Regions from separate parts of the Streptomyces sp. NPDC096176 genome, predicted to be linked through region 2. Evidence: predicted binding sites of a transcription regulator. Region 2 holds the regulator's gene; the other holds the start of a gene.
The links. Region 2 encodes HrcA, which represses chaperone genes, less so after heat shock. Its sites were predicted from a motif close to TTNGCACTCNGNNNNNCNGAGTGCNAA; they were not measured.
Positions count from the first base shown of each region.

Region 1: the regulator HrcA is predicted to act here: its motif matches at 1,896-1,922, upstream of groES (co-chaperone GroES).

Region 1 is NZ_JBIWFV010000001.1:233,843-238,259, reverse strand. It holds gene groL (chaperonin GroEL) at 1-1,327, opposite strand, end outside; gene groES (co-chaperone GroES) at 1,440-1,748, opposite strand; gene ACIQ7Q_RS01265 (polysaccharide deacetylase family protein) at 2,012-3,052, opposite strand; gene ACIQ7Q_RS01260 (SAM-dependent methyltransferase) at 3,143-4,321, shown strand.
Region 2 is NZ_JBIWFV010000004.1:492,579-496,995, forward strand. It holds gene ACIQ7Q_RS13940 (DUF3097 domain-containing protein) at 1-279, opposite strand, end outside; gene ACIQ7Q_RS13945 (MBL fold metallo-hydrolase) at 305-1,036, opposite strand; gene hrcA (heat-inducible transcriptional repressor HrcA) at 1,226-2,251, shown strand; gene dnaJ (molecular chaperone DnaJ) at 2,252-3,388, shown strand; gene ACIQ7Q_RS13960 (nitronate monooxygenase) at 3,568-4,417, shown strand, end outside.

The DNA of each region.
Region 1 (4,417 bases), on a different contig from region 2:
CGACGGCGACACCGGTGGCCTCGTCGCCCTCCTTGCCCAGGTTGCCCTCGAGCACCTTGACGGCGTGGACGAGCGCGGAGCCGCCACCGGAGACGATGCCCTCCTCGACCGCGGCGCGGGTCGCGGAGATGGCGTCCTCCAGACGGTGCTTCTTCTCCTTCAGCTCCACCTCGGTGGCGGCGCCGACCTTGATCACGCACACGCCGCCGGCCAGCTTCGCGAGGCGCTCCTGGAGCTTCTCGCGGTCCCAGTCGGAGTCGGTGGACTCGATCTCGGCCTTGATCTGGTTGATGCGGCCCGTGACGTCCTCGGAGTTGCCGCCACCGTCGACGATGGTGGTGTCGTCCTTGGTGATCGTCACGCGGCGGGCGGTGCCCAGCACGTCCAGACCGGCCTGGTCGAGCTTGAGGCCGACCTCCTCGGCGATGACCGTGGCACCGGTGAGGGTGGCCATGTCGCCGAGCATCGCCTTGCGGCGGTCGCCGAAGCCGGGGGCCTTGACGGCCACCGCGTTGAAGGTGCCGCGGATCTTGTTCACGACGAGGGTGGAGAGGGCCTCGCCCTCGACGTCCTCGGCGATGATCAGCAGCGGCTTGGAGCCACCCGCCTGGATGACCTTCTCCAGCAGCGGCAGCATGTCCTGGATGGAGGCGATCTTGCCCTGGTGGATCAGGATGTACGGGTCGTCGAGGACGGCCTCCATACGCTCCTGGTCGGTCACCATGTACGGGGACAGGTAGCCCTTGTCGAAGGCCATGCCCTCGGTGAAGTCGAGCTCCAGACCGAAGGTGTTGGACTCCTCGACGGTGATGACACCGTCCTTGCCGACCTTGTCCATCGCCTCGGCGATGAGCTCGCCGACCTGCTGGTCCTGCGCGGAGAGCGCGGCCACGGCGGCGATGTCGGCCTTGTCCTCGATCGGGCGGGCGGTCGCCAGCAGTTCGTCGGAGACGGCCCTGACGGCGGCGTCGATGCCCTTCTTCAGGGCGGCCGGGGAGGCGCCGGCGGCGACGTTGCGCAGGCCCTCGCGGACCAGCGCCTGGGCCAGCACGGTGGCGGTGGTCGTACCGTCACCCGCGATGTCGTTGGTCTTGGTCGCCACCTCCTTCACCAGCTGGGCGCCCAGGTTCTCGTACGGGTCCTCGACCTCGACCTCGCGGGCGATGGTGACACCGTCGTTGGTGATGGTGGGAGCGCCGAACTTCTTGTCGATGACGACGTTGCGGCCGCGGGGGCCGATCGTCACCTTGACCGTGTCGGCAAGCTTGTTGACGCCGCGCTCGAGGGCGCGACGGGCGTCCTCGTCGAACTTCAGGATCTTCGCCATGGGAGCGGTTCAGCCCTCTCGGATTTGTGTTCAAAGAACTGCGCCCCTCGCCGCCCGGCATCAGCGGGGTGGCCAGGGGCGCAGCTCAAGGCAAAACAGGTGAAGCAGGTGCTTACTTCTCGACGATCGCGAGCACGTCGCGAGCCGAGAGGACGAGGTACTCCTCGCCGCTGTACTTCACTTCGGTGCCGCCGTACTTGCTGTACAGCACGATGTCGCCGGTCTTAACGTCGAGCGGCAGGCGCTCGCCGTTCTCGAAGCGGCCCGGGCCCACGGCCAGGACGACGCCCTCCTGGGGCTTCTCCTTGGCAGTGTCCGGAATGACCAGGCCAGAGGCCGTGGTCTGCTCGGCGTCGAGCGGCTGGACCACAATGCGGTCCTCGAGCGGCTTGATGGCAACCTTGGAGCTGGCGGTCGTCACGATCCGACCTCCCCCTTCGGAGATCTCACGGGGTTAACTGATCTGAGGTGGCGACCAGGTCGATCCGTCGTCGCGGGTGCCGGACCTGCCCGTCGCTGTGTTGGCACTCTCACTTGGTGAGTGCCAGAGCCGAGACTATGACTGTGATTAGCACTCGGTCAAGCGGAGTGCCAATGTGGCGGCGTCCGGCTCGGCGGATCCCGACACGAAGAACGCCAGGACGGCGCCCACGGTTCCGCATGCCGGGCGCTCCCGGACCACGCTCAGACATAGTCCTCGAGCTTGGCCACGGCGTAGCCCTTCTTCGTCACCATGTCCACGACCCGCCGGATCATGTCCGGCATACTGCCCTTCCACTCGTTCTTGCCGCGGAAGTGAGTGAGGATGATGTCGCCGGGATGCAGGTCCCTGTCCCACTCGCGCCACTCCATGTGGTCGGGGAAGGCTTCAGCCGCCCACAGCGGCACGGCCTCGATCCCGCACTTCTTGGCGACGCGCAGCGTGTCCCTGTTGTAGTTCCCGTACGGCGGGCGCATCAGCCGGGGCCGCTTCCCGTACCGTTTCTCCAGCTTGTCCTGCTGACCGCAGATCTCACGCTTCTGCGCGGAGTACGAAAGACCGGGCAGGTAACGGTGGTTGAGCGTGTGGTTGTGCAGCGCCACCCCTCGGTCCTGCATCTTCTCGAAGTAGCCGTAGTCGTCGTCGATGACGTAGTCGGTGAGGAAGGCGCTGTAGGGGATTTGCAGGTCGGACATCATGCGCAGCAGTTCGGGGTCCTTCTCCGCGCCGTCGTCGATCGTCAGGAAGACGACCTTCTCCTTCGTCGGCACGGTGGTGAAGACGGGCGGCAGATCGTCCCCGCCCTTCACCTCGAACCCCTTACGGGTGGTGATCTCCGGCTTTTCGGCGGGCGGCTGGGGTGCGGGGAGCGGGGTCCGCTTGAGCTTCCATCTCTTCGCAGCGGCGGCGCGGGCCTTCTGGGCGCGCCTGACCTTCTCGGCGTAGGCGGAGTTCACGCCGGCGGCGCCGCCCTCTTTCGCGCCCTTCTTCCCACCCTCCTTCGCCCGCTCCTTGGCGCCTTCCTTGGCGCCCTCTTTCGCGCCTTCCTTCTGCGCCTGGGGGCCCCGTGCGGCCTCCTGGCCGGCCGGAGACTTCGCCTGGGACGAGGACGGCGACTTGGCCGGAGCGGCGACTTGCGCCCCCTCGGTGGCGCAGCCCGAACCGACCGCGGCGACGATGAGCGCGGCCAGGGCCGCGCGGACCCGATAAGCACTGAGTTTTCCTTTTTGTCTTACTAGCTGCATGCCGCCGCATCCTGTCAGCGCCCGGCCCGCTCAACGGCCCGACACCGCCGCCGTGAGCGCACCATCCCCCAGCTGGCCCACAATGGCCCGGTGAACGACCTCGATCCGCTCGCCGCCTTCTCCGCACTGCGCACCGAGGAGGGCGGAGCGCTGCTGGCCTCGCTGGCCTCCTACGAACCTGCCGACGAACTGGCCGTCGCCACACGACTGCGCCGCGAGCACCCCGCGGAGCTGGTCTCCGCGGCCCTCGGGCAGGCGCGCCTGCGCCAGCGGGCGGTGGCGAAGTTCGGCGAGGAGGACGCCCGCCGGATGTTCTTCACCCCGAACGGCGTCGAACAGTCCACCCGCCGCTCGGTCGCCGCCCACCGGGCCGACCGCTTCGCGGCCCTCGGCGTTCGCAGCGTGGCTGACCTGTGCAGCGGCATCGGCGGCGACGCGCTCGCGCTCGCCCGGGCCGGCATCTCCGTTCTGGCAGTGGACCGCGACCCGCTGACCGCTGAAGTCGCACGTGCGAACGCGGAAGTACTCGGCCTCACCGCCCTGATCGAGGTCCGCTGCGCGGACGTCACGGACATCGACACGTCCGCCTACGACGCGGTGTTCGTGGACCCCGCCCGGCGTGGCGGCCGCGGCCGGATCTTCGACCCGGAGGCGTACTCGCCGCCCCTCTCATGGGCCGTCGGCGCGGCCCGCACCCGCCCCCGCGCCGCGCTCAAGATCGCCCCCGGCATCCCGCACGAGGCGATCCCCGAGGACGCAGAGGCGGAGTGGATCTCGGACGGCGGCGACGTGAAGGAGGCGGTGCTCTGGTTCGGCACGACCCCCTCCACGGTCCGTGCGACCCTCCTCCCGGGCCCGCACACCCTGACCGGCCGCAGCCTTCCCGACCCGCCCGTCCGCAAGGCCGGCCGCTACCTGTACGAGCCGGACGGCGCCGTCATCCGGGCCCACCTCGTGGCGGAGGTCGCGGAGACCGTCTCCGGCGGCCTGCTCGACGAGACGATCGCGTACGTCACCTCGGACGAGCTGCGCCCCACCCCGTATGCGACGGCGTACGAGATCACCGACGAACTCCCCTTCAACATGAAGAAGTTGAAGGCCCTGCTGCGCGAGCGCGAGGTCGGCAACCTGACGGTGAAGAAGCGCGGCAGCGCGGTGGAACCGGAAGAGGTCCGCCGCAAGGTGAAGCCGCACGGCCGAAACGCGGCGACGGTCTTCCTGACGCGGGTGGCGGGCGCCCCGACGATGCTGATCGGCCGGCCCCTGTAATCAACCTCACGAGGGCTCCGGTTCTGCAACCTTCTTGCTGTCGCCGGGGGTTGTTAGAGTCCGAAGGATGTTCGACGACCGCATGGAGGGGGAACC
Region 2 (4,417 bases):
GCCGGAGGCCGTACGGGACGGACGGCTCGGGGCCATGGGCGCCGGGCGGACCAGGGTGACCACTTGGCCCTCCAGCAGGAAGCCGCGCGGCTCGAGCGGGAAGACCCGGTGCTTGCCGAAGCGGTCATCGAGGGTGACCGTCCCCGCCTCGCAGCGGATCACCGCGCCGCAGAAGCCCGTCGACACCTCCTCGACGACCAGGTCGGGGTCCGCGGGGATCTCGAGGGCCGGCTTCGACCGCTTCCACGGCGGTGTGAGATCAGGGCTGTAGCTGCGCATTCGCACGACGATACGTCCGGCCGCCCTACGACACGCCGAAACGCGCTGCCAGCGCCTCCCGTTGAGCCCGCACGAACTCCGCGTCCACCGCCGCCCCGTGCCCGGGCACGTACAGCGCGTCCTCGCCGCCGAGCGAGAGGAGCCGGTCGAGTGCGGCGGGCCAGCGGGACGGGATGGCGTCCGGGCCGGCCTGCAGCTCGCCGGACTCCTCCACCAGGTCGCCGCAGAAGACCACCTCCGGTGCGCCCGGCACCAGCAGCGCCAGGTCGTGGCCGGAGTGGCCGGGGCCGACGTTGGCCAGCAGTACCTGGCGGCCGCCCAGCTCCAGGGTCCACTCGCCGCACACGCTGTGCTGCGGGGCCACCAGCAGGTCCGCGGCCTCCGCCGCGTCGTCCGGCGCGACTCCGTGCCGCACCGCGTCGGCGCGGATCACGTCCCGGTCCCGCCGCAGCAGCGCGTCCATGCCGACCGCGCCGTAGATCTCCACCCCCGAGAAGGCCGCGGTGCCCAGCACATGGTCGAAATGGGGATGGCTCAGTGCGATGTGCGTCACCCGCCGGATCCGCCGGCCGGCGAGCAGGGCCTGGGCCTGTGCCCGTACCTCGGCGCCCTCGCGGACCGTGGAGCCGGTGTCGAACAGCAGCACGGCGTCCTCGCCGACGACCAGACCGACGGTCGCGTCCCAGCCGGGCATACGGCGCCGGCCGATCCCGTCGGCCAGCCGTTCCCAGCCGAGGTCTTCCCAACTGACGTCCATGCGGCGACGCTATCCGCAACACATGCGCATCGACCTCGGTGGGCCCTGGAAACAGCGTGTCCGACCGCACGGTCGGCCACCCTTGCTACCCCTGTACCCGGCAGCCGTACACTGGCCGGGGGAATGCTGGCACTCGGGCGCACCGAGTGCCAAGCCACTACGAGGAACCACAGCTGGAGGTGCGCACGAATGCTCAGCGAACGCAGGCTCGAGGTACTGCGCGCCATCGTCCAGGACTACGTCGGCACCGAGGAGCCCGTCGGCTCCAAGGCACTCACCGAGCGGCATCAGCTCGGCGTCTCGCCGGCCACCGTCCGCAACGACATGGCCGTGCTGGAGGAGGAGGGCTTCATCGCCCAGCCTCACACCAGCGCCGGCCGGATTCCCACGGACAAGGGCTACCGGCTGTTCGTCGACCGGCTGGCGGGCGTCAAGCCGCTGTCGTCGCCCGAGCGCCGCGCCATCCAGAACTTCCTGGACGGAGCGGTCGACCTCGACGACGTCGTGGGCCGTACGGTGCGCCTGCTGGCGCAGCTGACCCGGCAGGTCGCCGTCGTCCAGTACCCGTCGCTGACCCGGTCCACGGTCCGGCATGTGGAACTCCTCTCCCTCGCGCCCGCCCGACTGATGCTCGTGCTGATCACGGACACCGGCCGGGTCGAGCAGCGCATGATCGACTGCCTCGCGCCGTTCGGCGACACCTCGCTCGCGGACCTGCGGGCCCGGCTCAACAGCCGGGTCGTGGGACGCCGCTTCGCGGATGTGCCGCAACTGGTGCAGGACCTTCCCGAATCGTTCGAGCACGAGGACCGCGGCACCGTCTCCGTGGTGCTCTCCACGCTGCTCGAGACCCTGGTCGAGGAGACCGAGGAGCGGCTCGTGATCGGCGGCACCGCCAATCTGACCCGCTTCGCGCACGACTTCCCGCTGACCATCCGGCCGGTGCTGGAGGCGCTGGAGGAGCATGTGGTGCTTCTCAAGCTGCTCGGCGAGGCGAAGGAATCGGGCGGCATGGGCATGACCGTACGGATCGGTCATGAGAACGCCCACGAAGGACTCAACTCCACGTCCGTGGTCGCTGTCGGCTACGGTTCGGGCGACGAGGCAGTTGCCAAACTCGGCGTGGTCGGACCGACCCGCATGGACTACCCCGGAACGATGGGAGCGGTACGCGCAGTGGCACGTTACGTCGGACAGATCCTGGCGGAGTCGTAAGTGGCCACGGACTACTACGCCGTACTCGGCGTACGCCGCGACGCATCGCAGGACGAGATCAAGAAGGCCTTCCGCCGCCTCGCGCGCGAACTCCACCCGGATGTGAACCCGGATCCGAAGACGCAGGAGCGCTTCAAGGAGATCAACGCCGCGTACGAGGTGCTCTCGGACCCGCAGAAGAAGCAGGTCTACGACCTCGGCGGAGACCCGCTCTCGCAGGCCGGAGGCGGCGGCGCGGGCGGATTCGGCGCCGGTGGCTTCGGTAACTTCTCCGACATCATGGACGCGTTCTTCGGTACGGCCTCGCAGCGCGGGCCCCGCTCGCGTACGCGGCGCGGCCAGGACGCGATGATCCGTCTGGAGATCGACCTCAACGAGGCCGCCTTCGGCACGACCAAGGACATCCAGGTCGACACGGCCGTCGTCTGCACCACCTGCTCGGGTGAGGGCGCTGCGCCGGGGACCTCGGCGCAGACCTGTGACATGTGTCGCGGTCGTGGCGAGGTCTCGCAGGTCACGCGGTCGTTCCTCGGCCAGGTCATGACCTCGCGGCCGTGTCCGCAGTGCCAGGGCTTCGGCACGGTCGTGCCCACCCCGTGCCCGGAGTGCGCCGGTGACGGCCGCATCCGCTCGCGGCGGACGCTGACCGTGAAGATCCCGGCCGGTGTCGACAACGGCACACGCATCCAGCTCGCCGGCGAGGGCGAGGTCGGCCCCGGCGGCGGCCCCGCGGGAGATCTCTACGTCGAGATCCACGAGGTCGCCCACCCCGTCTTCCAGCGGCGCGGCGACGATCTGCACTGCACGGTGACGATCCCCATGACGGCGGCGGCGCTGGGCACGAAGTGCCCGCTGGAGACGCTCGACGGCGTCGAGGAGGTCGACATCCGGCCGGGCACCCAGTCGGGCCAGTCGATCCCGCTGCACGGGCGCGGCATCACCCACCTGCGCGGTGGCGGGCGCGGCGACCTGATCGTGCACGTCGAGGTGACGACGCCGACGAAGCTGGACCCGGACCAGGAGCGACTGCTGCGGGACCTGGCGAAACTGCGCGGCGAGGAGCGGCCGACGGGTCAGTTCCAGCCGGGCCAGCAGGGGCTGTTCTCGCGTCTGAAGGACGCGTTCAACGGGCGTTAGCCGGACGGCGTGGCCGCGGGGGCGTATTCCGGGGGCTCCGCCCCCGGCCCCCGTGTCCAACGCCGGCGGAACGGCGAGTTGCGGGGTTCTGCCCCCGGCTCGTACGCCTCGAACGTCAACGGTGCCGGCGAGGCTCCGGGTGATTCGGCCGCCCGCCCGGGACGTGGCACGATGCCTGCATGTCCTCCCTGCTGACCGATCTCTGCCGTCATCCGATCGTGCAGGCTCCCATGGCAGGCGGCGCTTCCTGCCCGCGGCTGGTCGCGGCCGTCTCGGAGACCGGCGGGCTGGGGTTCCTCGCCGCCGGGTACAAAACGGCGGACGGGATGTACCAGGAGGTCAAACAGGTGCGCGGGCTCACCGCCCGCCCCTTCGGCGTCAATCTCTTCATGCCGCAGCCAGGCACCGCCGACCCGGCCGCCGTCGGTGTCTACCGGGATCAGCTGGCCGGTGAGGCCGCGTGGTACGAGACGCCGCTGGGCGATGCCGACTCCGGGCGCGACGACGGCTACGACGCGAAGCTCGCCATACTGCTCGACGACCCGGTCCCCGTCGTCTCGTTCACCTTCGGCTGTCCCCCGCGCAGCGTGCTCGAGTCCTTCACCAAGGCGGGCACGTTCACCATCGTGACCGTCACCACGCCCGAGGAGGCGCAGGCCGCGCAGTGGGCCGGCGCCGACGCCGTGTGTGTGCAGGGCATCGAGGCGGGCGGGCACCAGGGAACGCACCGGGACGACCCCGCGACCGACGGAACCGGTCTGGGGCTCCTCGCCCTCCTCCAACTGGTCAAGGAAACCGTGCAGTTGCCCGTGATCGCGGCCGGGGGTCTGATGCGGGGCAGCCAGATCGCCGCGGTCCTGGCGGCGGGCGCGAGCGCCGCCCAGCTCGGCACCGCGTTCCTGGTGTGCCCGGAGTCGGCGGCCCACGCGCTGCACAAGCGGGCCCTGACCAATCCGCTGTTCGTACGGACCGAACTGACCCGCGCGTTCTCCGGGCGGCCCGCGCGGGGGCTGGTCAACCGATTCATGC